Regions from separate parts of the Bradyrhizobium sp. 134 genome, predicted to be linked through region 1. Evidence: riboswitches for the same ligand, from Rfam matches in the RefSeq annotation. Region 1 holds a riboswitch; each other region holds the start of a gene.
What was found. A riboswitch is a leader RNA that binds a small molecule or an ion and turns the genes downstream of it on or off. The one in region 1 is predicted to bind cobalamin.

Region 1 (7,354 bases):
CGCATCGATGATTTCGTTGAACTCGGAATAACACATGTGAGTGTGGATCTGAGTTCCGTCGGCGACGGGGGAGGAGCAAAGGCGGAAGCTGTCCACCGCCCAATCGAGATAGTTCTTCCACTGCGATTTGCGTAGCGGCAATCCCTCCCGCAACGCAGCCTCGTCGATCTGGATCATGGTCGCTCCAGCCGCCTCAAGGTCGATGACCTCATCTCGGATCGCGAGAGCGATCTGTCGGCATGTCTCGCGCCGCGAGATGTCGTCACGGACAAACGACCAGTTCAGGATCGTCACCGGTCCGGTCAGCATAGCCTTGACGGGTTTTTTGGTCAGAGACTGCGCATAGCGCCACCATTCAACTGTCATGGGCTTCGGCCGGGAGACATCTCCGAACAGGATAGGCGGACGAACGTACCGCGAGCCATAAGACTGAACCCAGCCATGCTTGGTGAAAGCGAAGCCCAACAGCTGCTCGGCAAAGTATTGAACCATGTCATTGCGCTCGAACTCACCGTGTACGAGCACGTCCAGGCCGATATCTTCCTGCCACTGCACGGTACGGGCTGTCTCCGCTTTCAGAAGCTGCTCGTACTGCGTGTCATTCAACGTCCCCCGCGCATGATCCGCGCGCGCATTCCGGACATCGGCCGTTTGCGGGAAGGATCCGATGGTTGTCGTTGGAAACATCGGCAATGCGAACGCGACGCGCTGGACGTCGGCACGCTGGGTGAACGCACTGCGACGGCGAAGCATGCTATCATCGATCGCGGCGATTCGTCCGGCGACATTCGCATTGTGGATCTCGGGCGATGTTTCGCGGGTGACGGCTGCCTCCTCCGAAAGCGCAAGTTCATCGGCCACCTCGGCAGCATGGCCGGCCAGCGCTTTGCCCAATATCGAAAGTTCCTTGATCTTCTGAACTGAGAACGCCAGCCATGTCTTCAGATTGGGATCGAGATCGGTCTCTAGCTCAATGTCGATCGGAACATGAAGCAGCGAGCAGGAAGGAGCAATCTGAACACGGTGCCTGCCCAATTTTTGGACCATAGGAGCAAGTTGGTCGAGCAGCGCCGGAAGATTGGAGCGCCACACGTTCCGACCATCAACGACGCCTAGTGAGACCACGAGATCTCTACGGGTTGTGGCGACAATTGAGTCCAACTGGTCAGGTGCCCGAACCAGATCGACATGAAGCCCGGCAACGGGCAAGGCCAAGGTTGTTTCAAGATTGTCGCCGATAGCCCCGAAATATGTGGCCAGCATTATTTTAAGGGCCGGCACAACCTTTGCGAAATGAGCGTAGGCCCGGCGGACAGCTGCCCGCGATGCTTCGTCGACGTCCATCACCAGGCACGGCTCGTCCAGCTGAACCCATTCAGCACCGCGCGAGGATAGTTCGCGGAGAACATCGACATAGACTGGGAGGAGCCGATCGAGCAGCGACAGCGGATTGAATGCGGGATTTGCGCTTTTGCCAAGCTTCAGGAAAGTGACTGGGCCAACTAGGACGGGGCGCGTTTGGTAGCCGAGGCTTTTTGCCTCCTCATATTCCTCGATCGGCTTTCGAGAGGAATACTTAAAGATCTGATCCCGGTGAAATTCCGGCACCATGTAGTGGTAGTTGGTATCGAACCACTTCGTCATTTCCTGTGCGGCTACGCCAGGCCCGTGCTGAGCGTGACCACTGTCCTGAGCGCCACGCGCCATGGTGAAGTAGGTCTTGAGCGACACAGGACCTTCGGTCCAGCCATAGACGTCGGGAATGGCGCCGACCATTAGGCTGGTATCGAGCACATGGTCGTAAAACGAGAAGTCATTCGAAGGAATGACGGTCGCACCGCGGGATTTCTGCCGTGCCCAATTAGCGGCACGAAGTCCACTCCCCGCCTCGAGGAGCTCGGCTTCGCTGGAGTTTCCCGCCCAGTAGCTCTCGAGCGCGACTTTGAGTTCGCGTCGTGGGCCGATGCGTGACGTCCCCAGTGTGGCAACGGGAAGCGAAAGAAAAGACATAGCTCAGACCCCATGATTGGGGCAGAGGCCATGGCGGACGCATGCAGCGAATATCGCGTGAGCGACAGCTGCTTGGCGCACACCGGGACACCCCGCCCGTGGACGATATATTGTCGAGGCAGGTCTCCTGGCTCGCGGGTCGTCGCTGCTGTCCGGCCTTCCCGAAGCCGCATGGCTTCAGTGACTTCGTTGGACAGCGGCTCGCCGCTTACAGTTGCGGGGGCAGCGCCGGCATTGCACCGGCTTCCCTCTTAGCTCCGGATCAAACGAATCCGAAGACCACGACGACTGGCATTAGGCGCACGAGGATCGATCCGTCAACCTACTAAGTGTCGCCGCGATATTGCCCAAGCGATTGCGAGCTGTACCAGCTAGGGCACAACGGTCTTACTCCCGGCCTGGTAAAAACGCCTAGATCTGTGGAGCCTCCGCTTGTGAATGCGTCCGTCAACACCCGCTTGGCGTACTCGGATCAACGCGAGCAGAACGAACGCAGTGGGCGCTTCGACATCTGCGTGATCGCGACAAATCCGGTCTTTTCCGTCAGCAGCTTCTCGAACTCGCCCGCGAGGACGTTTGCGATCATCCTCGGCCGGCATCCGCTTGATCACAGCGCCATGAGGCTCCTTAGGAATTGTCAAGGCCGGATTGCTCCAGGATCAAACGGATGATCAGGCCGGACTGCCTGTGTTCGGCGGACCCCGCGACGAGCCGTGAGCTCGATCGCTCCGTGGCGTTGGTCAAGATGATCTCCTTCGGTGTGCCAAGCACTTACGTGCTGAGCGACTTTGGCCGCGCTTCGTTGTTTCCGTCGCCGCTGGCGAGTAGTGCAGCCTGGACGTTGGCCTGCGCGGCATCGCAGGAACAGTTCCGGACGTCAGGATGCACGCTAACTTGCGAAACTGGAGTAAGCGGCGAGAGCGCGGGCGGCGGGGATCCTGTTACGACCGTAGCTCCATGCACTCGTGCATGGTGACCGTGGGCAAGCGGATGCCCAGCTTCTCGTACGTCTTCAGGATCTCCGGACCGATCTCGTCGCGCGTGAAGATCGTCTCTTCGGCTTCGAAATGACGTAGCTTTAGATATCCTGCAAGCTGATCTTGGGATATTCGACGCCCGTCCACCTCGCCTCGGCTCGGCTCGTCAGCCAACGACGATAAGCCGCGACGCGACGACCTGGAGCATCGAGGCGGCCTTGTCATTATTCGAGACAAATTTGACGGTCTCCTCTGAAGCGCCCTTCGAGGGTTTCTCGGAGTCGATCAGCGCCTTAAGCTCATAACGATGTTGATCGACCTCGATGCGCCGCATGCGGACGGCGGCCTCCACAAGCTCGACATCCAATCGAGCGGTGAAGCCTTCTGGACGCGGGGCTGCTTATGTTGTCTTAGACGGGACACAGGTGTCAGGCACCGGACAGACCACAGCGCATTGCGGCGTGTCGGAATGGCCCTCGCACTCCGTACACTTTTTTGCATCGACAACGTAAATGTCGCGCTTGAGGCTGATCGCCGCGTTGGGACACTCGAACTCACATGCCCCACAAACGGTGCATTGCGAAGCGACGATCTTGTAAGCCATGCCTTCCGACTCCTTAGGCGAGCGATGCCATTGGCGATCCCTTTCAAAGGCCGTGCCAAGGACAGGCGCGCTCAATGATGGGCAATTTGCCCAATGGTGCTGTGCGGGGTCTGAGACCACGTTGCATCTGCGACAGCATAGGCCGCTTCAATATCAAGCCGTGCGAGCCCTCGGGCCCCTACTCCGATAGCCAGTCGCGACTCGACTGCTGCGAGCTTCCGTCGGTTTGTCTGGCATGGCAGCGCGGGGCCAAGCGACGCTCGACGATTCCCGAAACCGGCGGCGCGAGTAAAAGCCGCGAGCCGACGCACGTCTACGCCGGATGTCGGCAAACCTCCGGTCACACGCCCTGACCGGAGATTTTGTCCAAGCCGCGCTCACGCCTGCAACGTTAACTCCGCGGATTGACTCGCTGGAGGCTTGCCAAAACGGCTTTGTGCTACAATAACCTTCGGCATCGCTTCGGAGGGGAATGAAGTTCGGCCGGGAGAAGCGATACTGGGTTTGCAAAGTGACCGATTTAATTGCAGTCAGCCGCATGCCTGGTGCCGAGTAGGCATGGCCGCGCGGGCCAGCGCTGGTACGCTTTGCCTGGCTGTGCTCAGTCACTCCTCATACAACTATTTTGGACGAAGTGGAACAGGGCTGAAAGATGACTGTGCAAATTGCTTCAGCGGCATGGCCTTTCCGAACAGATGGCCCTGCGCAAGGTCGAAGCCGAGTTCGGTCACAGCGATCAGGTCGGCATGGCTCTCCACGCCTGCGGCGACGGTGCGCACACTGTACTCTTTGGCTAGATCGACGATATGGCGGCACACCGTTCGCTTCAGGGGCCCATTTCCGCAACCGGCGACGTACTGCCGGTCCACTTTTAATTTCATGAACGGGAATTTTTCGAGCCCCATCAGCTGCGGCCAATTGGCGCCGATATTGTCGATTGCAAGGCCAATGTTGTGAAAGCGAACCTCACGCGCGACCTCGATCAGGAGATCTAGGTTCTGGATCGCTTCCTCGCTCTCGATTTCGATCGTCAAGCCGCCGAAAGCGGGGTGCGACGGCATGCGCTGACAGAGATCGCGTACCGCCTGCGGGTCAATCAGGAATGCTGCCGGGAGATTGATGGAGAGATCGGTCGAAGTTTGCTGCTCCAGAAGATACTTCCAATCCTTGATCGCGCGGTCGATCACGAACTGCGACAAGTCCCTAAAATGAGGATCGTGAGCCTCCGGGATGAAATACGCTGGTGGAACAACGCCCCAGGTCGGATGCCGCATTCGCACAAGCGCCTCGGCGCCGCGGCGGCTGAGGGTACACGGGTCAAAGTTCGGCTCATACCAGAGCTCAAGCCAGCCAGCGTGTAAGGCTTCTCCGACATGGACTGCGGGACGGGGCGCCGGCTCTCTGGGCAAGAGCATGGCGACCCGATCGCGCAGCGTCTCGGCTGCAAACGGCGTCCTCAGCGGCGGCAGCATATCAAGTCCATATTCGCCCCCGACCTGCTGCACTGCCGTCATGACGATCGACTCGCGGGCGCCGAACGCCAGCACTCTGCCTGCAAATTCTTCGCGTACGAGTATCTCGAGCAATCGTCCAGGCTCGATGCGATCCGAGCCAATGCCGAGCAGGATCAGATCAGGGAAGTCCGTGCAGAGTACGCGCGGCAGCTCGTCAGCAGTCCCGCATTCGCTGATCACAAACCCCATATCCTCTAGCACATCGCGTAGAAAGGCGCGCAGATGCCGCTTGCCCACGGCCACGCACGCTCGCGGCCGCACCTTACGCTGGCCGAAGATTACAGGTTTCCCTCCGACCAGTTCGGCCTGCCCATGCTCCATCGCAACCACTCCCCTTCCGTGAAGGTCCCTTAAACGAGGAGCGAAGGTCCAAACAAGCAGTGCTTGCCATTATCTTTCGATTCTTCGAGGTAAGCTTAAGATAGTGCATTAGCGTGCAAAATCTTTTCGCGATGTTGTTCAGACGATTTTGTCGGGCGCACGCGTATGATACCTGTCCCGGCTCGCGCAACTTTGTACGAGTGACGCACACGAGTGTGGGGAATCTCACCTTCGGACGCGCCGAGCTGATGCGCCCTATGCCACGGCGATGATCATGCTGCAAGATGTACTGAATCGACTCTCGTGAGTGATGATCAGCAATCTCTCCTACGAAATGTTTGATCGGCATGGCCGGCCTGCCCACGCGCGAATGTGCCGTCTCGTGGATTCCCTATCTAGTCGAAGGAGATCCAACTGAGTTCGCAGCGGGTCAAGCCGCGGTCGATTCTGAGAACGGCAACAGCTTGCACTTACCTCACCTCTGTTGGTTATAGCGAGTGCGGACGTCCTATTCCCTATCGAGCTTGATAGTTTCTCTCAGTTGCGTTCTCTGTATCCTTCTGAACACGGATATCCTCAAGAGGGACTGGAGGGACTAACGTGACGGGTGTTCGTGTTGGCGCTGAAGCGCAAGGCTTGCCCCACGGGGGCACGGCTTTGCGCAAAGGCGTGCCAGGAGATGAGAACGCGATCGTAGAAGCCGTCGGAAAGCTACTTTCTGAATTAGGTGATCCCGGACCAGAGTTCAGCCTTGAAGGCGCAAAGCAGACTGCTTTGCGCCTGATTCAGGATCCCGAAGAGGGCTTCATTTTTGTCATCGAGGAACAAGCCACCGGGCAGATTGTAGGGATCGCTGCCATCTCCGCCGTACTGGCCGTGAGAGCAGCTGGAGCGTACGGCGTGCTTCAGGAGCTATGGATTTCTCGGGACTTCCGAAGCTCTGACCGCGGTGGGCATCTGCTCGAGGCGGTACGTTCGGAGGCGAAGCGCCGAGGCTGGCAGATGATTGAGGTTGCGTTGCCCCCTGATGGCTATCCGGCCTTAGAACGGGTACGCCGTTTCTACGAGGAGAGGGGATATCGGGTTGGAGGATTGCGCGCGCGCAAGAGGCTATGACAGTACTGCGACCTCTGCTCCACACTTAAAAGCGCTCCTGGTCCTTTCACTAAAGACTTTCAAGGCAGAAAATCCTGCTGCTTGTTGCTTCTCAAAACGAACGCTCCAACGCGTGCGTCGCGGCCGAGGACAATCGAGAACCTCGGCGCTGATGCGGTGCTTACTCCCACTGCGAGCGGGTTACCTCTTCGACTTTTTTGGCGGGTATCAACCATCAAATCGTTCTTCATGGTGCGGAGCGATACGATGGTCTTCTCAAGGCTCGTGGACCGCGAGCGGAAACCTGCACGGCTAGAAGGCGCGGAGCCAGGTCGGCGGCGGCCCGTTGCGGGCGAAGCCCGACCCAGCCTTACAAACGATAGCCGAGTCGTTCTTTCGTGCTTCCCACACAATGCCGCCAGTTTGGGATCACCGCACACAAATGCGATCCATTCGTCGCCAAGTCCAATGCCTCGGCAACTGGCAAGCCAATCATCTATGGGGCTTCTGCCTGCAACTTGATTCGGTGGACCGTCGCGTAAAGGGATTCGGTACCACGCTGTCGCTCCTGCTGGCGAACGTTCAAGGAAGGTGACGAAATCAGCCATCAACACTGATTCGGTAGAGGATTCCGTAATGAGCAATGTGCCGTTTGCCGCCTCCAATACGAGGTTCGTGCAGGTCGCCCCAGCGCAGGACTTGATGCGGGCGATCGTTTCGCCGTTCGGCGCCATGACGAAGACGTGGCCGAGGGAGGCGAGCGCGACAAAGAGCCGCCCGTTTTGATCCATCGTCAGCCCGTCAGGACCGCTGGTCCCGAAGGACAAGCTGAA
Region 2 (7,354 bases), on a different contig from region 1:
CCTGACGGCCCCGGCGCGACGCGCTGTCCTGCAAGCGCGGCCCGCAAAGCGTCGCGCTCCGCGTCGCCGCAGGCGCCACGGCCGAACACGTGGAGGCCGTCACCGAACTGGCTTTCCTTGAGATCGCAGACGAAGCGGTCGATCCGCGGGATCGCTTCGGCCGGTGCGGCGGCTGCATCGAGGCCGAGATCGTCTTCGAGGCCTGCCGCGCGCGCCTCGTCGCGGATCGCGGCGATCAGACGCTGGCGGCGGGCGGGATCGAGGCCATCGGCGGTCGAGTACTCGTCGAGGAGCTGTTCAAGCCTGCGCAATCCGTCCGGCACCGCTGATGCTGCGAGCTGCGGCGGCAGATGGCCGATCGTGACGGCACCCAGGCGCCGCTTGGCCTGCGCGGCCTCGCCGGGATCGTTGACGATGAAGGGATAGATGACGGGCAGATCGCCAATCAGGGCTTCCGGCCAGCACGCCTGCGACAGCGCCACCGATTTTCCGGGCAGCCATTCCAGCGTGCCGTGCGCGCCCATATGCACGACGGCATCACAGCGCTGCCCTCGGAGCCAGAGATAGAACGCGACATAGGCGTGGCGCGGCGTGCGCGCGAGATCGTGATAGTCGGCATCGCGCGTGGTCGCATCGCCACGCTCCGGCTGAACCGCGATGATCGACCGGCCGCACTGAATCGCGGCGAAATGAAACGCGCCGTCGCGACAACCCGGATCGTTCTCCGGCGCGCCCCAGGCTTGCGCGAGATCATCCTGCAACACTTGCGGAAGGCGCGACAGCGCAGCACGGTAATCGGCGACGCTCCCGCTCAAGGTCTGCTTGAGCAGCGTCTCGCCCAGTCCATGGACCGGCGCAACATCGAAGCCGGCCTCCGAGAGGTCGGACACCAATGCGTCGACCGACGCCAGCGCATCGAGACCCACCGCATGCGCGATCTGATGCGGGCGGCCCGGATAATTGGAGAGCACGAGCGCCATCCGCTTCTCAGCGACGGGCTTCTCCGCAAGGCGCTGCCAGGCCGCAACGCGCGCGGCCACGGCCTTCACGCGCTCCTCGTCCGGCCTGTGTGCCAGATGCGAAAATTGCAAATCGGGATCGCGCATCGCTGCCGATTTGAAGCTCACCACGCCCGCAAACAGGCGGCCGTCGACCTCGGGCAGCACCACATGCATCGCGAGGTCGCCGGGCGAGAGGCCGCGGAGCGAACTCGCCCAGTCCTCGCGGCGTGCCGTGGAGAGCGCGACCTGGAACACCGGGCAGGATGCGGCATCGAACGGCGTCGTGCCGTCGTCGCCCATCGCCGAGAACGCCGTCGCATTGACGATCGCGGCAGGAGGATTTTGCGCGAGATATTCCCCTAGCCAATCCGCAACGCCTGGAGCCTTCAGCGAGGTGACGAACACACCATGCGCGTCGAACCCCTTCTCGCGCAATGCGGCGATCAGGGCATCGACCGGGCCAGTGTCGGCAGCGGTGAGATAGGAGCGATAGAAGGCCACGAGCGCGCGCGGCCTGCCCTCACCCGACGCCGGCGCGGCAATGACGCCGCGCGCCGGATCGTAAAAGCCCATCTCGGGCACGGTCGTCTCGCCGATCACGGGGCCGGCATAGAGGCCCGAAGCCAGCGCAAGCTGCGCGATCGCGGCTTGCGATGCGACGGGGCCGCCGGTGTCGCAGAGCACCTTGAGCCGCCGCAGCGTCGAGACCGGCAGGGTCGAATACGCGTCCAGACGCGTGTCGTCGCGGCCGTCGGCCGGCAGCACCGCCAGCACGATGCCGCGCTCCTTCGCCAGTTGCTGCAGGGCCGCGAGCCCATACGACCAGTAGGATTCCCCGCCGATCAGGCGCACGAGGATGCCGCGCGCCTGCGCAAGCGTGCGCTCGATATAGGTGTCGACCGAGAGCGGATGACGGAGTTCTGCGAGATTGACGAGCCGTAGCGACGGCAGGCTGTCGCGGCCACGGCGCCAGCCGGCCGCGAATGTGGCAAGATCGGAATCCGAATACGAGAGCACCACGAGATCGGCCGGGTCCTGGCCGATGTCCCTTGGTATCGCGGTCTCCTCGAGACCGCGGCTCTCGCGGAAGACGACGTGCATCAGATACCGAGTCCCGCCTTGATCGCGGCTTCATCAATGTTTCCGTGCTCGCCGATCACGACCAGCTTTGACCGCCTCGCACCCGCGCCCCAGGGCTTGTCGAACTGGTGCCGCACGCGCTCGCCGACCGCTTGCAGCAAGAGACGCATCGGCTTGCCCTCTACCGCGATGTAACCCTTGACGCGCAGCACATTCTGCTCGCGCGCCAGACGCTGAACGGATGCAACCAGCGCGTCGATGTCGGTGACTTCAGGAAGATCGATCACGACGGACGCAAAATCGTCGTGCTCGTGATCCTCTTCGCCGTCGTGATGCGAGGGACGCGCGGCGAGATCGTTCTCGGCGGCAGCGCCGAGACCGAGGATGAGGCGCGCGTCGATCGCGCCGTCGGTAATCGCCAGCATCGGCACGCGGCGCGACATCTCGGCGGTGATCGCCGCTTTGGCTGCTTCGAGCCCTGCCGCACCCGCAAGATCGGCCTTGGTCAGCAGCACGATGTCGGCGCAGGCGATCTGGTCCTCGAACACTTCCGACAGCGGCGTCTCATGGTCGAGATTGCCGTCCGCCGCGCGCTGCGCCTCGACCGCAATGGGGTCGGGCGCGAAACGGCCCGCAGCAACAGCTTCGGCGTCGGCAAGCGCGATCACACCATCGACCGTAATGCGCGAACGGATCTCCGGCCAGTCGAATGCCTTGAGCAGCGGCTTCGGCAGTGCCAGGCCCGAAGTCTCGATCAGGATGTGGTCGGGCCTGACCGGCCTCGACAGCAGCTTCTCCATGGTCGGAATGAAATCGTCCGCGACGGTGCAGCAGATGCAGCCATTGGCGAGCTCGATGATGTTCTCTTCCGGGCAATTCGCATCGGCGCAGGATTTCAGAATCTCGCCATCGACGCCCTCGCTGCCGAACTCGTTGACGAGCACCGCGAGCTTCTTGCCGTTAGCGTTGGCAAGCAGATGCTGGATCAGCGTGGTCTTGCCGGAGCCGAGAAAGCCCGTGACGACCGTGACGGGGACTTTTGCGAGCGAATTCATTCGGCGGCCTCCGGCACGACGGCCAAGGGGAGAATGGGGGGAATGCGGGCAAGCGATTGCTTGCGGAAGATCTCCGGGCGGCTGCGCCAGGGCACGAGGCCATCGGGTGCGGCCGCATAGGCCGCGGCGCCCGCGACCACGTCGCTCGCATGCGCATCCGAGAGGCGACCATAGACATAGGACCAGCGGCCGGGTGCGCTGAGCGCGACCGAGCAACCCTGGTTGCATGCAGACAGGCATTCGACCGGAACCACGCTGACGCCATCGGGCACGCCGGCCTCGAGGATCGCACCATGCAGGCGCTTGCCGGGCGTCGTCTCGCCCTCGCCAAGCGTCTGGCCGGCGCGGCAGGTGATGCAGACATGAAGTGTGACGGTCATCGCTTCTTCCAGAATAAACAGCGGGAAGCGAAGAGGCCCACGAACCGTTCTTGCGAAGGCCCGTTTCCCCGTCGCGGAACACCCCGTCCGCCGGTCCAAAATCGTCCGCGCTGGCAGGTCTCCCGGCTTCCGGAGCAGGGTTTCCCCTTCGATCCCCGCCTTCCCGATCCCCAGGGGATCAGTGGCTTCGGGCATCTCTCCGGTCACGGTCGCGGGGGCGGCTGCATTTTGGAACCAAATCTTGCCGATTCGGACCCTATCGCATTCCCTCTTCGCCTGTCGTAGGACAGGAACCAACGCCGGGTCACCATTTGCCCCCGACCGCCTCTTGTCAAGCCGAAGGACCCCGTCCGATGACGTCAGAACCGGATACCCAGACGGGCGACCAAACCGACGCCCGTCACGCCTCGAAAATGGCGAAGAAGAAGGTCGCCCGCGACAAGATCATGGCGACCAAGAGCGGCGAAAAGGGCCTCATCATCGTCCACACCGGCGCAGGCAAGGGCAAGTCCTCCTCGGCCTTCGGAATGATCGTCCGCTGTGTCGCCCACGGCTTCCCCTGCGCGGTCGTGCAGTTCATCAAGGGCGCCTGGGATACCGGCGAGCGCCGCATGCTCACGGGCCATTTCGGCGACCTCTGCCAATTCCACGCCATGGGCGAAGGCTTTACCTGGGAGACGCAGGACCGCGCCCGCGACATCGCCGCCGCCCGCGCCGGCTGGGAGAAGGCCAAGGAACTGATCCTCGACCATAATCTCCGCATGGTCGTGCTCGACGAGATCAACATCGCGCTGCGCTACGACTATCTCGACATCGCGGAGGTCGTCGAATTCCTCACGACGCAGAAGCCGCCGATGACGCATGTCGTGCTCACCGGACGCAACGCCAAGGACGAGCTGATCGAGATCGCCGATCTCGTCACCGAGATGACGCTGGTCAAACATCCCTTCCGCTCCGGCATCAAGGCGCAAGCCGGCGTCGAGTTCTAAGAACTCGCGATGGCGCGCGCATTGATGATCCAGGGGGCCGGCTCGGACGTGGGCAAGTCGCTCATCGTCGCCGGCCTCGCGCGCGCCTTTGTGCGACGCGGCCTGCGCGTGCTCCCGTTCAAGCCACAGAACATGTCGAACAATGCGGCTGTCACGGTCGACGGCGGCGAGATCGGCCGCGCCCAGGCGCTCCAGGCGCTCGCCGCCGGCGTCGAGCCGCACACCGACATGAACCCGGTGCTGCTCAAGCCCGAGACGGATGTCGGCGCGCAGGTGATCGTGCAGGGAAAACGCATCGCGACCGCGCGTGCGCGTGAATATGCGGCGATGAAACCGTCATTGATGGGCGCTGTGCTGGAGAGCTTCGAGCGGCTGAAGGCGCGCGCCGATCTCGTGCTGGTGGAAGGCGCCGGCAGTCCGGCCGAGGTGAACCTGCGCAACGCCGACATCGCCAATATGGGTTTTGCGCGCAAGGCCGATGTGCCGGTCGTGCTGGTCGGCGACATCGACCGCGGTGGTGTCATCGCGCAACTCGTCGGCATCAAGGCGGTGATCGACCCGGATGATGCCGCGATGATCCAGGGATTTGTCATCAACAAGTTCCGCGGCGATCCCACGCTGTTCGACGACGGCTATAAGCTGATCGAAAAAAAGACCGCATGGCGCGGCTTTGGCGTGCTGCCCTGGTTCGCGCGCGCCGGCGAGCTGCCGGCCGAGGATGCGCTGGGCCTGAGCGATGCGCGCAAGCCGGGCCAATGCAAGATCGCCTGTCTCGCGCTGTCGCGGATTGCCAATTTCGACGATCTCGATCCGCTCAAGCTCGAGCCTGGCGTCGATCTCGTGATGGTGCGGCCGGGCGAGGCCATTCCCGGCGACGTCAGGCTCGTCATCATCCCCGGCTCGAAATCCACCCGCGGCGATCTCGCCTTTCTGCGCGCGCAACGCTGGGACATCGATCTTCTGGCGCATCACCGCAGAGGCGGCCATGTGCTCGGCCTCTGTGGCGGCTATCAGATGCTCGGACACAGCGTCACTGATCCCGATGGGATCGAAGGCCCCGCCGGCGACACACCGGGTCTCGGGCTTCTGGATGTCGAAACGGTGATGAGCCCAGAGAAGACGCTGACGCGTGTCGCGGCCGTGCATGCCGCGACAGATCAGCCGATTAATGCTTATGAAATCCACATCGGCCGCACTGATGGGCCGGATCGCGCACGGCCATTCGCAAGGCTGAATGGCGAACCGGAAGGCGCGATCTCGCGCGAGGGACATGTGCAAGGCAGCTACCTGCACGGCCTGTTCACGTCGGATGATTTCCGTAAAGCCTTCTTGGCGAAGCTCGACATTCCCGCAGGCGACGAGCCCTATCACGCCAGGGTCGAGAGCGCGCTCGATGCGCTCGCCGATCATATCGAAGCCCATCTCGACGTCGACGGCCTGCTCGCGCTAGCGCGCTAGCGTCTCGGCCAAGTGCGACCATTCGGATTCGCCGCCTGGAAGCCCGAGGCGCAGCCATGTCGGCTCCCGTGCGAACACGCGCGACCAGATATGGCGACGCGCCAGCTTCTCCTGCGCGGCAAGCGCGTCAGGCGTCGCGTAGAGACGAAACAGCTGCGTCCCGCCAATGACCGTCCAGCCTTGCGCCTGCACCATGCCATCGAGGCGAGCGCAGTCACGCGCGAGCCGCACGGACGTGGCCTCGGCCCAGGCATCGTCATGCAGAGCGCGGCAACCGATCGCGATTGCCGCTCCCGAGACCGGCCAAGGTCCCGACATCGCCGCAAGCTTGGCGATGTCGGACGCATTGCCGAGCGCGAAGCCGAGCCGCAGGCCGGCAAGGCCATAAAACTTTCCGAAGGAGCGCAGGATCAGCAGCCCCGACCGGTCCTCGGATGCAAGCGATAGCTGCGGGGCCACATCGGCAAAACTCTCGTCGACGACAAGACGGCCGGCGCGTGGCAGCAGCGCCAGCAAATCCTTTGGCGTATGACATCGGCCGTCGGGATTGTTGGGATTGACGACAATGGCGAGGTCGGCGCCGACCAGCGCGTCGAGCTCCCCGACCTCCTGGACCTCCCAGCCCGCGGCCGAGAGGACCCCGGCATATTCATTGTAGGTCGGCGCGAGGATGCGCGCGCGGCCGGGTGGTGCGAGTTGCGGCAGCAATTGAATTGCGGCCTGTGCGCCGCCAAGCGCGACAACCGCCGCGCTCGTGCGGTAAGCGTGCCGCGCCGCCCGATGCAGAGCCTCGATCTCGGCGCGCGACGGCAACGCGCTCCACGCGCGCGAACTCACCTCGCCAACGGGATAAGGCAGACGGTTGATCCCGGTCGACAGATCGATCCAGTCCTCCGCGCGACCGCCGAAGCGCTGCTGGGCCTCATCGAGATTTCCACCGTGCTCGCGCATGTGCTCTTCTTTCACGCGAAGGCCAGGATCGCAAGGAGGCCGGCGAGCAGCAGCATGGCGCGGCGGTAAACCGTCAATCCCCGATCGATGTCGGCGGCAAGCGGATCGCGCGCACCTTCATTCAACCAGGGCTCGTTCGTGGTGCTGCCGTGATAGACCCGCGGACCGCTGAGCCGCACGCCGAGCGCACCCGCCATGGCTGCTTCCGGCCAGCCGGCATTGGGCGAACGATGACGGCGTGCGTCCCGCGTCATGCACGACAGCGCCTCGGATCGCCGTGGCGCCAGCAGCACGAACAGAAATCCGGTCAGCCGCGCCGGAATGAAATTGGCGACATCGTCGATGCGCGCCGCGGCCCAGCCGAAGGCTTCGTGCCGTTCGGAGCGATGGCCGATCATGGAGTCCAGCGTGTTGATCGCCTTGTAGCCCAAAATGCCGGG
Region 3 (7,354 bases), on a different contig from region 1:
CGGTCGTGCGATCATGATCACCGGCAGGCCGAGTACCCGCGCAGCGTCGATCTTGGCGCGCGCGCCGTCGCCGCCCGAATTGCGGGCGACGATCCGGGTGATGCTGCGTTTGCGCATCATCTCCAGCTCGCCCTCAAGCGTGAATGGCCCACGCGACACGATCACGTCCGCGGCAAAGGGCAGGGGCGCATCGGGCGGATCGACGAATCTCAACGTGTAGGCGTGCTGCGGCCTGGTCGCGAACGGTGCGATGTGCTGGCGGCCGATCGCGAGGAACACATTTGCCGCCGCCTCGGGCAGTGCGGCGACCGCGGCGTTGACATCAGGTATTTCGATCCAGTTGTCGCCGGGCGCTTTGGTCCAGGGCGCCCGCTCCAGAGCGATCAGCGGCGTCCCGGTTTCCGCGCATGCCGCGACCGCATTGCGGCTCATCTCGGCGGCAAAGGGATGGGTCGAGTCGATCACGTGCGTGATCTCTTCCCGACGAATGTAATCGGCAAGACCGCCGACGCCGCCAAAACCGCCGATACGCGTCGGCAACGGCTGACCGGCGGGCGCGCGGGTGCGGCCGCCATAGGAATACACAGCGTCAATGCCGGCGCGCGCGATCTCCGCCGCGAGCAGGCTCGCGTCGGCCGTTCCGCCCAGAATGAGGGCGCGCGTCATGGCTGATCCCTGGCTGACCATCATCGGTATCGGCGAAGATGGCCTTGCCGGGCTGCCCGAGGCAAGCCGAAAGGCGCTCGATGTTGCCGAAACCGTGTTTGGCGGTGAACGGCATCTTGCGCTTGCCGGCGTGACCGGGCGCGGCCGTCCATGGCCGGTGCCGTTCGATGCAGATGTCGTGCTGAGCTGCCGCGGCAGCCCGACGGCGGTGCTCGCCTCCGGCGATCCGTTCTGGTACGGCGCCGGCGCGAGCCTCGCCGAAAGGCTGGGCGCCGGCGAGTGGATTGCGCATTCCGCGCCGTCAACGTTTTCGTTCGCCGCCGCGCGACTGGGCTGGCGCCTCGAAGCAATTGCCTGTCTCGGTCTCCACGCCGCGCCATTCGAGCGTCTGGTGCCGCATCTGGCGCGAGGCGCACGCATCATTTGCCTCGTGCGCGACGCGAAGGCGGCAGGCGATCTCGCGAAATGGCTGACGGCGCGCGGATGGGGTGCCTCGACATTCTGGACACTCACCGCGCTTGGCGGGCCGCGCGAAATTATCAACGCGCATCGCGCCGACAGTTTTGCCGGCGATCTTGCCGGGAGCCTGGTGACGGTGGCGGTGGAGGCGAGAGGAGCGCAGGGTCTTCCCCGCAGCTCGGGACTATCGGACGAACTCTTCGTCCATGACGGCCAGATCACCAAGCGTCCGATCCGTGCGCTCGCGCTCTCGGCGTTGGCGCCGCGTCCCGGTGAACGGCTGTGGGACATTGGCGCGGGCTCGGGTTCGATCTCGGTCGAGTGGACGCTGTGCGGCGGCACCGCGATCGCCGTCGAGGCGCGCGAGGATCGCGCCGCCAACATTCGCAGCAATGCAGCGGCGTTCGGGTTGGCACATCGGATCACAGTCATCACGGGAAAGGCGCCTGAAGTCCTTGCTGACCTGGACGCACCTGACGCCGTGTTCATCGGCGGCGGTCTCGACATCGCGATGTTCGACGCGGTCTGGTCGCGGCTCTCGCCCGGTACGCGGTTGGTCGCGCATTCAGTAACGTTGGAAACGGAAGCGCTGCTGGGTGAGCTGCACCAGCGCCACGGCGGTGAACTGATGCGCGTGGAGATTGCGCACGCCGCTTCCCTCGGCCGCTACCGGTCCTGGGAGGCGGTGCGGCCCGTGGTGCAATGGAGCGCGGTCCGATGAAGGTCGCCGGGCTCGGATTCAAAAAGGATGTCACGCTGGCCTCGCTGCGTGAGGCGCTTCTGGCGGCCGGTGGTCCCGAAGGCCTCGCAGCAGTGGCGACGGTCAGCGACAAGGCCGACGCGGAGGTTCTGAAGCAGCTCGCGCGCGAATGCGGCGTGCCGATCAAGGCGGTCGCCGCCGAAATGTTGGCCGGCATCGACACGCCGACGCAGTCAAACCTCATCGCGAAAAAGTTCGGAACGGGATCAGTCGCCGAAGCGGCAGCGCTTGCGGCAGCTGGACCTGGCGCGCGATTGATCGCGACGCGGGTGGTCTCGCAGGATCGCACCGCGACCGCGGCGATCGCGGAAGGAGACGGCGCATGACGGTGCATTTCATCGGCGCGGGGCCGGGCGCCCCTGATTTGCTGACATTGCGCGGCCGCGACCTCATCGCCGCCTGTCCGGTCTGTCTCTATGCCGGCTCGCTTGTCCCCGAAGGCGTACTGGCGCATTGCCCGCCCGGCGCGCGGATCGTCAACACCGCGCCGCTCTCGCTCGATGAGATCGTCGCGGAGATCGCCGCCGCACATGCCGACGGCAAGGACGTTGCGCGGCTGCACTCGGGCGATCTCTCGATCTGGTCAGCGATGGGCGAACAGCTTCGCCGCCTGCGCACGCTCGACATTCCCTACACGGTGACGCCTGGCGTTCCCTCTTTCTCGGCCGCCGCGGCTGCGCTGGAGGCCGAGCTGACGCTGCCCGGCCTTGCCCAGACGGTGGTGCTGACGCGCACGCCGGGACGCGCCAGTGCGATGCCCGAAGGCGAGAAGCTCGCCGCCTTCGCCGCCACCGGCGCGGTGCTCGCGATTCATCTGTCGATCCATCTGCTCGACAAGGTCGTCGCCGAACTGACGCCGCATTACGGCGCGGATTGTCCGGTCGCGATCGTCTGGCGCGCGAGCTGGCCCGACCAGCGCATCGTCCGCGCCACGCTCGCAACACTCGACGCGGCTGTCGGCAGCGAGATGGAGCGCACCGCGCTCATCCTGGTCGGCAAGACGCTGGGCTCGGCGGTTTTTTCCGAGAGCCGTCTCTATGCAGCTGACTATGACCGCCGCTATCGCCCCGTGGGCGCCGAGCCGCGCTTTCCGGAGGTGTCCTGATGGCGGCAGGGCTCGTCATCTCCGCGCCAGCCTCGGGCGTCGGCAAGACCACGCTGACGCTTGCGCTCGCGCGCGCCTGGCGCAACAGCGGATTGCGGGTGCAGTGCTTCAAGAGCGGCCCCGATTACATCGATCCCGCGTTTCATGCCGCCGCTACGGGACGCGCCTCGGTCAACGTCGACAGCTGGGCGATGGGTCGCGGGACAATCTCGCATCTCGTCAGTCGCGGCATTGACGCCGATGTCGTGCTGGCCGAAGGCTCGATGGGCCTGTTCGACGGAGTGGCTGCGCGTGGCGTCTGCGGCACCGGGGCGACCGCCGACATCGCGGAGATGCTGGACTGGCCGGTGCTGCTGGTGATCGATCCCTCGGGACAGGCACAAACTGCGGCGGCAATCGCGGCGGGCCTTCGTGACTACCGTCCCGGTGTGCGCCTTGCGGGCGTCGTGCTCAATCGCGTTGCCAGCCCGCGCCATGAAGCCCTCGTGCGGCGTGCGCTGCTGGACGCCGGCATCGCCGTGTTCGGCGCGCTGCCGCGCCATGCCGAGATCAGCCTGCCGAAGCGGCATCTCGGCCTGGTGCAGGCTGAGGAGCAGGCGGAAATCGGCAAACTCATCGACGAGGCCGCACGCTTAGTCGCCGAGCATGTCGATCTCGACGCGGTGCTGCGTTCGGCTGCCACCTGGTCGCCGCAACCTGCCGCAAGCGGCGTGAACGTGACGCCGCCCGGCCAGCGCATTGCGCTTGCCCGTGACGCCGCGTTCTCCTTCGTCTATCCGCATATGCTGGAAGCGTGGCGCGCGGCGGGCGCGGAGATATCGACATTCTCGCCACTGGCGGACGAGGGCCCTGATCCGAGCGCGGATGTGTGCTGGCTGCCGGGCGGCTATCCCGAGCTGCAGGCCGGCAAGATCGCGGCCAATGCGCGCTTCCGCAGCGGATTGCGGGCCTTCGCGGAAACGCGCCCGGTGCATGGCGAATGCGGAGGCTATATGGTGCTGGGCACCGCTTTGACCGACGCCGACGGCATCCGCCACGAGATGACGGGCCTGCTTGGCCTGGAGACGAGCTTTGCCAAACGCCGCATGCATCTGGGCTATCGTCTGGCCGAACTCGCCGCGCCGATGCCGGGCCATCAGGCCGGTGCACGCCTGCGTGGCCACGAATTCCACTATTCGACGATCGTCGCGCAGCCCGATACGCCGCTGGCGGTCGTGCACGACGCGACAGGCGCGGTCATCGCCGAGACCGGCTCGCGGCGGGGACAAGCCACCGGCACGTTCTTCCACCTGATCGCGGAGGACCGGTGAGCGGTTTTGTGTCCTTTGTCTCCGCCGGGCCCGGCGATCCCGAGCTCCTCACGCTCAAGGGTGCCGCGCGGCTGCGCGAAGCTGATGTCGTGCTCTATGACGATCTTGCTTCGGGGGCGATCCTCGATCTGGCCCGGCCCGGCGCCAATCTCGTCGCGGTGGGAAAGCGGGCAGGGCGCGCCTCGACCAAGCAGCACCACGTCAACCGCCTGCTGGTCGACTACGCCGCAACAGGCGCGCGCGTGGTGCGATTGAAGTCGGGCGATGCCGGCATCTTTGGCCGGCTCGAGGAGGAGCTCGAGACGCTGCGTGAAGCGGGCATCGGCTACGAGATCATTCCCGGCGTCACGTCGGCCTGTGTCGCCGCCGCGCAAGCCGGCATTCCGCTGACCCGGCGTCACACCTCGCGCCGCGCGCAGTTCGTGACCGGGGCGGACGTCACCGGCGAGCTGCCGCCAGACCTCAATTGGGCGGCGCTGGCCGATCCGGAGGCGACGACCGTGGTCTATATGGGCCGGCGGACGTTTCCGGCGCTTGTCGTCAAATTGATCGAGCACGGGCTTGCCCCAACCACGCCGGCGTTGTTTGCCGAATCGCTCGGCCGTCCCGATGAGCGGCTGGTCCGCACCACCATTTCGGAACTTGCCGAGCAGCTTGCGCGGGGCGGGGCGGCCTCCACGGCGGCCGTCATCCTGTTCGGCGCGCTGGCGGGGGATTATCGGTCATGACGGTCTCGGCCGCCCTTCGCCCCTTGACGCCCGGCTGGCGAAAGGGGCACACAGGAGAGGCATGGTGCTCGACGCGGCGCAAAGCGCCGGAGCATAATCGGGAATGGGGATGGGCGGACCCAGTTGCGGCGCCCAAAACCCCAGCCGCCCCCGCGACTGTAAGCGGTGAGGGACTTCGATCAGCCACTGGGCCGCAAGGTTCGGGAAGGCCGGAGACTCCCAGTGAACCGCGAGCCAGGAGACCGGCCGTGCACGTTTTGAGGCCAAGGCCGTCGGGTGTGACGGCAAGAAGGATCTGAGCCATGCATATCGAACCCGGACTAGTCTCGGACGCCAAGCTCGTGCTGAGTTACGCAACCGGCATCGCCGTTGGCGGCGTTGCCTTGAAGCTCGCGGTCGAGACCGTGCGCGAGCAGGGCATCGCGTCGTTCGCGGCGCGCACGCTCGCCACCACGGGACTCGTGTTTATCTTCTTTGAGATCCTGCCGCACTTCCCGGTCGGCGTCTCCGAAGTGCACTTCATCCTCGGCTCGACCTTGTTCCTGCTGTTTGGAGCTGCGCCTGCGGCCTTCGGCCTCGCGTTCGGCCTGCTGTTCCAAGGCATCTTCTTCGAGCCGCGCGACCTGCCGCAATATGGCATGAACGTCACCACGCTGCTGGTGCCGCTGTTCGGGATCCAGGCGATCGCCACGCGGATCATTTCGAGCAACACGGCCTATGTCGATCTGAAGTACCGCCAGGCGCTGGCGCTTTCGACGACCTATCAGGCGGGTGTCATCGCCTGGGTGGCGTTCTGGGCGATTTATGGCTCCGGCTTCGGTGCGACCAACCTCGCCAACATCGCGACCTTCGCGGCGTCCTATGCGCTGGTCATCGTGATCGAGCCGCTCGCCGATCTTGGCGTGCTGGCGCTGGCGAAGTCGCTGCGCGGCGTCACCGCGCCCAGCCTCGTCACTCCGCGTTTGCACAACGCGGCCTAGAGACAAGCGAATGGGCGGCCGGTATGGCCGCCCTTCGCAGCTACGATGCTCACGCTCTCCCTGATAGGCATCGGTTGCGGCGATCCCGAGCAGCTCACGCGCGCCGCGATTACTGCCATCAACGCGGCCGATCTCCTCCTGATCCCGCGCAAGGGAACCGCAAAATCCGATCTCGCCGATCTCAGGCGGACGATCTGCGCCGATGTGCTCACCAGCGACACGCCCCGTATCGCCGAGTTCGATCTGCCCGTGCGCGCCGCCGCTGAAGCGGACTATCGCAAGGGCGTGGACGATTGGCACGATGCCGTGGCCGCTGCCTGGTCGCAGACGATCGCAGATCATCTCGAAGGCGAGGGCACGGTCGCGCTGCTGATCTGGGGCGATCCCTCGCTTTACGACTCCTCGCTGCGCATTGCGCGGCGGCTCAATCCCTCGCCAAAGATCGAGGTCGTGCCCGGCATCACCTCGATCCAGGCGCTGTGTGCGGCGCATGCGCTGCCGCTCAATGACATCGGCGAGCCTTTTCTGGTCACGACGGGACGTCGCTTGCGCGATGGCGGCTGGCCGCAGGGCGTCGATACCGTGGTGGTGATGCTCGACGGCGGCACGGCGTTCCAGTCGCTTGATCCGGCGGGCCTGCACATCTGGTGGGGGGCCTATCTCGGCATGCCCGATCAGATCGTGATGTCCGGCGCGCTGGCCGAGATCGGCCCGCGCATCGTCGCCGTGCGGCAAGAGGCGCGCGAACGGCACGGCTGGATCATGGACAGTTACATCCTCAAGCGCAGGCTGTGAGGCAAGCGAGGCAGCATGCTCCCCGAATGGGTCACCCAACAATGCCCCGACATCTCCGCAGTCCACCGCGAAGCGGCGGTGGCGCGGCAGGCGCAACTGACGAAACCGACCGGCGCGCTCGGCCGGCTCGAGCAGCTCGCAATCGAGCTTGCCGGTCTGCAAGCGACCGAGCAACCGCGCGCGGCGCGGGTGCCGATCATCATCTTCGCCGGCGATCACGGTATCATCGCGCAGGGCGTCTCGGCCTATCCGCAGGAAGTGACCATCGCGATGCTGGCGAACTTCGCCTCCGGCGGTGCCGCGATCTCGGTGCTCGCGCGTGAGCTGGGCTCCAGCCTGGAGGTCGTCGACGCCGGCACGCTGGCGCAGGAGGAGATGGCTGGAATCGTGACCGACAAGCCGCGCAGCGGCACGCGCGATTTCAGCATCGAAGCCGCGCTCACCCCCGCAGAGCTGGCATTTGCGTTCGAAGCCGGCCGACGTGCGGTGACGCGCGCGCAGGCCGGGCAGCCCGATCTTCTGATTTTCGGGGAGATGGGCATCGGCAACAC
Region 4 (7,354 bases), on a different contig from region 1:
CCGTCGCATAGCCGAACAGCTCGTGGTGCCGGGCCAAAAAGTCCTTCTTCAGCCTGACAACGTCGAGCGGTCGCGCGAACGGCACCGGAATGGCGTCGTTCTGCGCCGCGTAGCGCATCAAGGCCACCAGTTCGACCCGAATTTCAGTCGTGGCAACGCCGTTGGCGATGAGCGGCGCCGAGGCATCGTCAATCAGCACCCCGATCCGCTCCGACACGCGGGCGAGGTCGATGCCGTCAAGCGCAGCACGCAAGGTTTGCTGCTGGAGGAAGCTGAAATCGGCAGTGAGACAGCCCAGTGCCGAAAACGCACTCGACGCGCTGGGAACGACCACCTCGGCAATCCCGTAGAGATCGGCAAGGCCCGCGGCATGCATCGGGCCACCACCGCCAAAGGCGAGCAGCGTGCAGTCGCGCCCGTCGATGCCGCGCTCCACGGTGACGCGGCGGAGCGCACGCGCCATTGTCGCATTCGCGACCTTGATGATGCCGAGCGCTGTTTCGGTCAGGCTCAGCCCCAGAGTGCGCGCGATCGGCGCGATGACATCACTGGCTGCCTTGATATTGATTCCGATCCGGTCGCCGAGCCTGGTTTCGGGATTGAGATAGCCGAGCACGGCGTTAGCGTCGGTGATAGTCGGCTCGGTACCGCCGCGGCCGTAGCAGGCCGGTCCCGGCTCGGAGCCGGCGCTTTCCGGTCCGACGGTCAGGCCACCGGGACCATTGCGCACGATCGATCCGCCGCCCGCCCCGATGGAATGAACCGCAAGCATCGGCTGACGCAGCGGCTTGTCACCGAGCATGCGGCCGTCGGTCATCTCGGCCTGGCCGTCGACGATCAGGCAGACGTCGGTCGTGGTGCCGCCCATGTCGAACGTCAGCATCCGCGATGTGCCGAGCTGACGTGCGATGCTGACCGATGCCGCGACGCCGGCCGCCGGACCGGACATCGCCATCACCAGCGGCCGCCGCTTCACGGCCGAGATCGGGACCATGGCGCCGGCCGAATGAAACACCTGCAGGCCGGCGCCGATCGGCAGCCGCTGCTCCAGCTCGCTGAGATATTCCACCGCGATCGGCATGGCAGCCGCGTTGAACACGGTTGCCGAAGTCCGCTCGTATTCGCGCGCCTCGGGATTGACCTCGTGCGACAGCGAGACGTGGGCAACGACGCCCTTGAGCCGCTCGCCGAGCACCTTCTCGTGCACCGGATTGGCGTAGGCATGAAGCAGCGCGACCGCGACGCTCTGCACGCCGGTTGTTTTCAGCCACGCCACCAGGCGCTCGATCTCCGCCTCATCCAGCGCCTTCAGTACCTGCCCCTCGTGGTCGAGGCGCTCGGCAAACCCAAAACATCGTTCCGGCGGCACCAGCGGCGGCGATTTCGGCGGGATGTCGAGACGGTAGAGATCGCGGCGGCGATAGCGCGCGATCTCCAGCACGTCGGCAAAGCCTTCGGTCGCGACCAGCGCCACTTTCGGCAGCCGTCCCTCGACGATGGCGTTGGTCACACGCGTGGTGCCGTGGACGAAGCGCTTGACCTCGCTCTTGCGCAGGCCCACCGCCTCGATCGCCTCCAGCATCGCCTGAACTGGAGCCTGCGGGCGCGACGGCACTTTCGCGATCCGCGCCTCCGCGGGGGAGTGTCGGATCGCGATGATATCGGTGAAGGTGCCGCCGATATCGGTGCCGACTTCCCAGTGATTTTCGTCAGCGCTCATGTGTGGGTCAGCTGCGGACGACATTCGAACCGGAGGGCGGGTGGTTCCCATCCGTCGCGAAGTACAATCCCAAGCCGAGAGCGCTCATCGTCATCCCCTGTCATGCCACCGCTTGCGAGCGTGCGACAGAGCGATGGGCTCGGGATAGGTCAGAGTTGTCGCAACGCACTGGAGCAGCCCGCGACCGGCGCGGCGCGCCAAGGCACATTTTAGGGCAGCGCTGCCCGCGGGGAGTGCAGGCCAGTGCTGATCGTTCCACGCGAGATAAGTGCGGCGCACCACGAGTTTTCCCGAACGAAACGCGACATCCGCTGCACTGCAATCCACACGCCGCGCACGGACTGTCTAATTTGCAGGCGATCGACCGGCGCTACGGGCCGTGCGATTGCTCACGAGCTATGCATGGCAGTCGGCTCAGCCTCTCTTTATTGTACGATCAGTAAGCAGTGGTTTTGCCGCTCAACGCATCGCGACCAAGCGGCGCCAGCCGATGACGATGCCCGTGATGGAGAACAGAAGGCCGAGGGTGCAGAGCCCGACGACCAAGCCGTCGCGCAGCAACGGACGCGTCAGCAGGACCGGAAAATCCAGCGTGTGCAGCGCGCCGTAGAACCAGCGATAAGCCCGCCGCGACGAATCCAGCCTTTGCAGCAAATTGCCGTCGGCGCCGTCGATGTCGAACCAGAGGTCACCGCAGTACGAGCGGTAGACCGGGGCGCCCGGGACATTGGACTGCGCGGGATAGTCGTCGTTGTCGGCAAGTACGGACGGTGCGCCGCAGCCGGCCGCGAGGCGGGCGGTCAGCCCCTGGGCCTCCTGCACATCCAGAGATCCCGTTGGTCCATCGCGGGGCGCGTCGCCTGCCTTGATCAAGGTCTGGCCGGCAAGGCCCGTCCGGTCCCGCCGATAGAGAGTGCCGTTGAAGGCAAACCATTCGATCTCGCGGGTCGACGGCGATACAGGCTGCCGATCGAGCGATGCAGCCGCCGCCCAGTTCGGTGAAGCGTTCATCACGCTGGATTCAGCCGAGGTCAATTGCCCACGCGAGAACAGCCGCCCATGATCCATGGAGAGCCAGCCACTGAAAATCCAGCTCAGTACGAACACCATGGCCGCGAGGCCGATGAGATGATGCAGGGCATGCCAGCCACGATAGGGCGATCCGATCAGACCGCTTCGAGGTTTGATCCGCGCAAGTCCGAGCACAGCGCCAAGCAAAGCTGCGAACAGCGCCAGCAGCGACAAGGTCCAGACCACGCGATCCCACAACGACCAATTGCTTCGCAGAACTGTCGGATAGATCCAGTGCAGCACACTGCCGACGAGATTCCAGGTCCGCTCGCTGCGCGTCGTATCCAGGACGATCTCGCCGGTGAGCGAGGAGACATAGACCTCCGTTCCGGCGGCGTCGCCGAGCGCAATGCGAAACAAGGGCCGATGGCGGTCAAAGCCGTTCGGCACGCTCCATTGGTCGTAATCCGAGCGCGCAACGATCGCGGCCCGCGCGGCATCGAGCCCGCGGCTGCGTGCGTGGTCTCGCGCGACGGCCAGCGCGACCTCGGAAGACGAGACCGACGCGTCGACCCCGTGGGCGGCGAGGACTGCGCCTGCGCGCGATGGGCCCGAAACGACATAGACTGGTCCGTCGCTGCGCTGGATCAGGCGAACGCGCGTCGCATCCGCGATCGCGCTCGCGGCAACGGCATCGGCGACCGCGATCGTCGTCTCAACGCGATCCAGCGGCACGAGGCCGGCAAAGCGTTCCGCTTCCGTCAGGGACGGAAACGGAACGAAATGCATCACGATTCCCGTCGCGAACCACATCGCGAACAGCAGGCAGAACGCGATCCCCAGCCATCGATGCAGCAGGACGATCGCGCGCATCATCGGTCAGCGTCCTACCATTTGAACGCGGCCGAGATCTCATAGGTCCTGGGCGCGCCCAGCAGGATCTGGTCTGGATAGAACGGATCGCCCCAGATCGCGTAACGCTTGTCGGCGATGTTGCGCACCCGGAAGGTCAGGCGGGCCTGATCGACCGCGTTGAACACCGTCTTCGGGATATCGACGAAGGCGTAGACATCGGCCACTGTATAGGCCTTCAGCGTCACGACATTGGCATCGGTGTTGTAGCGGTCGCCGACATGGCGGCCGATGATGCCGAGCTCAACCGCCCAGGGCGCGAAGAACCGGTACGACGCGCCGGCATTGGCGACGACGCGCGGCACGTTCGGCGGCGTATTGCCGGAGAACGAGCCGCCGACGAAATCGTAATCGGCATAGCGGGCGTCGACATAGGCGATGTTGCCCCAGAGGCGCAGCGGCTCGATCGGACGCACCGAGGCGGCAAGCTCGACGCCCTTCGACTCCTGCCGCCCGGCGAGGTTGAGCTGCATGCCGCCTGCCGCCGCATAGACGTTCTTGCGCAAGATGTCATAGGCCGAGAACGACCACTCCGCCCGATTGTCCCAGAACAGGTGCTTGACGCCGGTCTCGTAGGTGCGCGCGGTGGTCAGGTTGAGCGGATCGGTCGGATTGAGCAGAAAGATGTTGTTGGCTGCGATGTCGGCGCCGGTCGCGTATTGGCTGAAAAAGGTCAGGCCCGGAACGGCTTCCCACGTGTAGCCGATACGGCCCGTCGTCGGGACCCAGGATTGCGAGAACGGGAAACCCGCATTCACGAGCCCGGTCTTGTCGGTCGAGTTGCGGTCGAGCCCGATATGCTCGACGCGGAGGCCGCCGACTAGCGCAAAGGTCCGTGTCAACTTCAACCGGTCCTCGAACGACAGCGCCTCGTTGTCGATCCGCGCGGTCTGCTGCTTAGTCGTGAGCAAGCCGTAATAGCCGCGATCGGGATTGACCAGCGAGACGGAATCATCGGGGAAATTTGCGGCGCCCGGCCTGACGAAGTCGAGGTAACTCGACGATAGCGTCGTGACCAGGCGGTTGTCGAAGCCGGCGATATTCGCATCCCAGATCAGGTCGGTGATGTTTCCGACCAGGCGCTGGCTGTGCGCGACGTAGAAACGCTCGCGATCCACCATGTTCGAGTTAGGGAGGCCCGAACTGGCATTGAACGCCTCGACCTCATTGTTGAACCATGTGCGCTCTGCGCCATAACCATAGGCCTGGCTTTTCAGCGTCAGGTCTGGCGCGAGCTTCAGCTCGAAACCGCCGCGCAACCACACCTCCTGCGCGACGTTCTTGTTGTCGAAGACGTTGTAGTTGGTGTTGAAGGTGCGGTCATCGATCGTGACCGCACCGAGATTGGTTTTGTTGTAGTTCGAGACGTAATTGCCGGACACGATCCCCGTCGTCGCGTGCGAACCACTGAAGGCGATCGGTACCAGTGGCGCACCCCAGTAGGCTTTCGAGCGATCCTCGCGGTATTCGATCGCGCCCCAAACCTTGAGACTGTCGGAGATGCGGTAGTTGAGCTGGCCCGAGACGTCGAGCGTCTTGGTGTTGGTGTCGTCGGCAAAGCCGTTGAGCGAGGAACGGCTGACGTCGAAGCGGTAGTCCAGTCCCTGCACATTGGTGCTGCCGCCCGAGCCGTAATGCGCCCGGAACGAGTTCAGCGAATCCCAGGAAAAATCCGCCTCGTTCCGGATCGGACTGGTGTGCGGCTGCTTGGTGACGAAGTTGATCGCGCCGCCGGCGGCGCCCTCGCCTGACATCAGTGACGCCGGACCCTTCAGGAATTCGACAGCCTCCAGGTTGGCCGTGTCGGTGATCCGCGAGGTCATGTTCTGCGGGCCGATCTTGATGCCGTTGTAGAGCGTGTTGATCTGGCTGTTGGTGAAGCCGCGCATGGAGAAAGCCGACGGCTCGGCCGGATTGTCGCCGGCTGTGACGCCAACCGCTCCCTGCGCGACGTCGGACACGGTGCGATAGCCCTGCTCGCGCATGGTTGCGGCCGAGATCACCTCCACGGTCGCGGGCGTTTCGCGAACGGTCAGGCCAAGGCGCGAGGCGCTTTCGGCCACGGCATTGGTATTGAGCGGCGTCTGTGCTGCCGCAGTCGGCACGACAGGCTTGGGCACTGCGGATGCAGTCTCCGGCCGGCGCGCTGCTGCGCGGCGTGAGCTCTGCGCGTCCCGTCCGGCCGGGCTGGCCTGCCTGCGGGATTGTGGCGCCGACACCTCGACGGGCGGCAGTGGCTCGCGGGCCTGCTGCGCCAAGGCCGCTGGCATGTCGATGGCGATGAAAGATGTGAGAGCGGCGCATGCCAGTAGGAAACGGCGTGGTCGTACGATACAAAGGGAATACACGGTCTTGGACCTCGGAGTGACGTCAGTGGCACGTCACCGCGAACCAAGGTCCCATCTTCCGGCTCATAAGCCTTCCGATGAAGCCGAATGTCTGTACTCCCCGACCGACATCTTCGCGTGTGACCACGGCTGACGGCAGGTCTCCTGGCTCGCGGGTCACTACCTTGCGTCGCCTTCCCGGGACCGAGATACCCAGTGGCATGTGATGCAAGATTCGCCGCTTACAGTTGCGGGGGCAGCCACGGCATTGAGGACAATGTCCCCGCACCGCATTCCCTTTTCATCCCCTCTCGGGGAAACCGTCGCGAGCATCTAGGATTACGATCCAGACAGAGTCAATGTGCCAGTTGCGGCGTTATTGCCACAACGACCAGTTTCCTTGGAGATAAGCATGGAAGGCGAGACCTTCCTTTGGCTGATACGGCACGCGCCCGTCGATGGCGTCACGGGGACGATCCATGCGGCCGATGCGCCGGCCGATCTCGGCGCTCGCGCGCAGCTGGAGGCGCTGCGGCAGCGCCTGCCGCGGGACGCCACGAGCTATGCGAGCCCGTCACGGCGCACGCTCGAAACGGCCCGCGCGCTGGGGCTCGAGCCGCTGCAGCTGGACGAATTCAGCGAGCAGAACTTTGGCGACTGGACCGGCCGTCGGCATGACGAACTCGCCGCGACCGGTGACGAGGCCTATGCACAGTTCTGGAGCGATCCTGCGCGCGGACGGCCGCCGGGCGGCGAGAGCTTCGAGGAACAGGTCGCGCGGGTCCGGCTGGGTCTGTCGAGGGTCGGCGCCGGGGCCGCAGCGCTCGTCGTGCATTCCGGCACGATCCGCGCGGCCCTGTGCATCGCGCTGGACCTGACGCCACAAGCGGCCCTGCGCTTCGTGATCGATCCGCTGTCGCTGACGAGGATCGACCGGCTCGCGACCGGCTGGCGCGTCGTCTGCGTCAATCAACCGATGATTTGATCAGGCCGGACGATCAGGCACATTGGCCTGCGCAAAGGTCGCCATGCCGTTGTGGAGCGCACAGGCCGACCGCACCAGCGGCAGCGCGATTGCCGCGCCCGATCCTTCGCCGAGCCTGAGATCGAGGCTGATCAGCGGTTGCACGTTCAGCGCACGAAGCACCAGCCGATGGCCCTGCTCGGCGGATTGATGCGAAGCCAGCAGGAACGGCTGGCACGAGGGGTTGAGCCGCGCCGCCGCCAGCGCCGCCACCGACACGATAAAGCCGTCGATCAACACGGGGATGCGGCGCTGCGCTGCTGCGATGATCGCACCACAAATCGCCGCGATTTCGAGACCGCCGACGGCGCACAGGATCTTTTCCGGCGAAGTGCCCGCAATGCCATGGCGTGCAATCGC

Region 2: linked by a shared signal. The riboswitch ahead of IVA75_RS38015 (DUF1636 domain-containing protein) and the one ahead of metE (5-methyltetrahydropteroyltriglutamate--homocysteine S-methyltransferase) in region 1 are both predicted to bind cobalamin.
Region 3: linked by a shared signal. The riboswitch ahead of IVA75_RS38080 (energy-coupling factor ABC transporter permease) and the one ahead of metE (5-methyltetrahydropteroyltriglutamate--homocysteine S-methyltransferase) in region 1 are both predicted to bind cobalamin.
Region 4: linked by a shared signal. The riboswitch ahead of IVA75_RS38100 (TonB-dependent receptor) and the one ahead of metE (5-methyltetrahydropteroyltriglutamate--homocysteine S-methyltransferase) in region 1 are both predicted to bind cobalamin.

The regions. Positions count from the first base shown of each region.
Region 1 is NZ_JADPKX010000046.1:568,029-575,382, reverse strand. It holds gene metE (5-methyltetrahydropteroyltriglutamate--homocysteine S-methyltransferase) at 1-2,010, opposite strand, end outside; cobalamin riboswitch at 2,110-2,309, opposite strand; gene IVA75_RS20075 (hypothetical protein) at 2,952-3,161, opposite strand; gene IVA75_RS20070 (hypothetical protein) at 3,154-3,321, opposite strand; gene IVA75_RS20065 (4Fe-4S binding protein) at 3,388-3,591, opposite strand; gene IVA75_RS20060 (EAL domain-containing response regulator) at 4,212-5,426, opposite strand; gene IVA75_RS20055 (GNAT family N-acetyltransferase) at 6,027-6,542, shown strand; partial or broken gene IVA75_RS20050 (SMP-30/gluconolactonase/LRE family protein) at 7,121-7,354, opposite strand, start outside.
Region 2 is NZ_JADPKX010000086.1:686,204-693,557, reverse strand. It holds gene cobN (cobaltochelatase subunit CobN) at 1-2,102, opposite strand, end outside; gene cobW (cobalamin biosynthesis protein CobW) at 2,102-3,136, opposite strand; gene IVA75_RS38015 (DUF1636 domain-containing protein) at 3,133-3,516, opposite strand; cobalamin riboswitch at 3,611-3,829, opposite strand; gene cobO (cob(I)yrinic acid a,c-diamide adenosyltransferase) at 3,870-4,505, shown strand; gene IVA75_RS38005 (cobyric acid synthase) at 4,515-5,963, shown strand; gene cobD (threonine-phosphate decarboxylase CobD) at 5,952-6,914, opposite strand; gene cbiB (adenosylcobinamide-phosphate synthase CbiB) at 6,926-7,354, opposite strand, start outside.
Region 3 is NZ_JADPKX010000086.1:698,013-705,366, forward strand. It holds gene IVA75_RS38050 (cobalt-precorrin-6A reductase) at 1-666, opposite strand, end outside; gene cbiT (precorrin-6Y C5,15-methyltransferase (decarboxylating) subunit CbiT) at 665-1,846, shown strand; gene IVA75_RS38060 (cobalamin biosynthesis protein) at 1,843-2,211, shown strand; gene cobM (precorrin-4 C(11)-methyltransferase) at 2,208-2,990, shown strand; gene IVA75_RS38070 (cobyrinate a,c-diamide synthase) at 2,990-4,300, shown strand; gene cobA (uroporphyrinogen-III C-methyltransferase) at 4,297-5,028, shown strand; cobalamin riboswitch at 5,074-5,294, shown strand; gene IVA75_RS38080 (energy-coupling factor ABC transporter permease) at 5,331-6,008, shown strand; gene cobF (precorrin-6A synthase (deacetylating)) at 6,054-6,803, shown strand; gene cobT (nicotinate-nucleotide--dimethylbenzimidazole phosphoribosyltransferase) at 6,819-7,354, shown strand, end outside.
Region 4 is NZ_JADPKX010000086.1:705,485-712,838, reverse strand. It holds gene IVA75_RS38110 (hydantoinase/oxoprolinase family protein) at 1-1,720, opposite strand, end outside; gene IVA75_RS38105 (PepSY domain-containing protein) at 2,180-3,607, opposite strand; gene IVA75_RS38100 (TonB-dependent receptor) at 3,619-5,991, opposite strand; cobalamin riboswitch at 6,108-6,310, opposite strand; gene IVA75_RS38095 (histidine phosphatase family protein) at 6,383-6,955, shown strand; gene cobT (nicotinate-nucleotide--dimethylbenzimidazole phosphoribosyltransferase) at 6,956-7,354, opposite strand, start outside.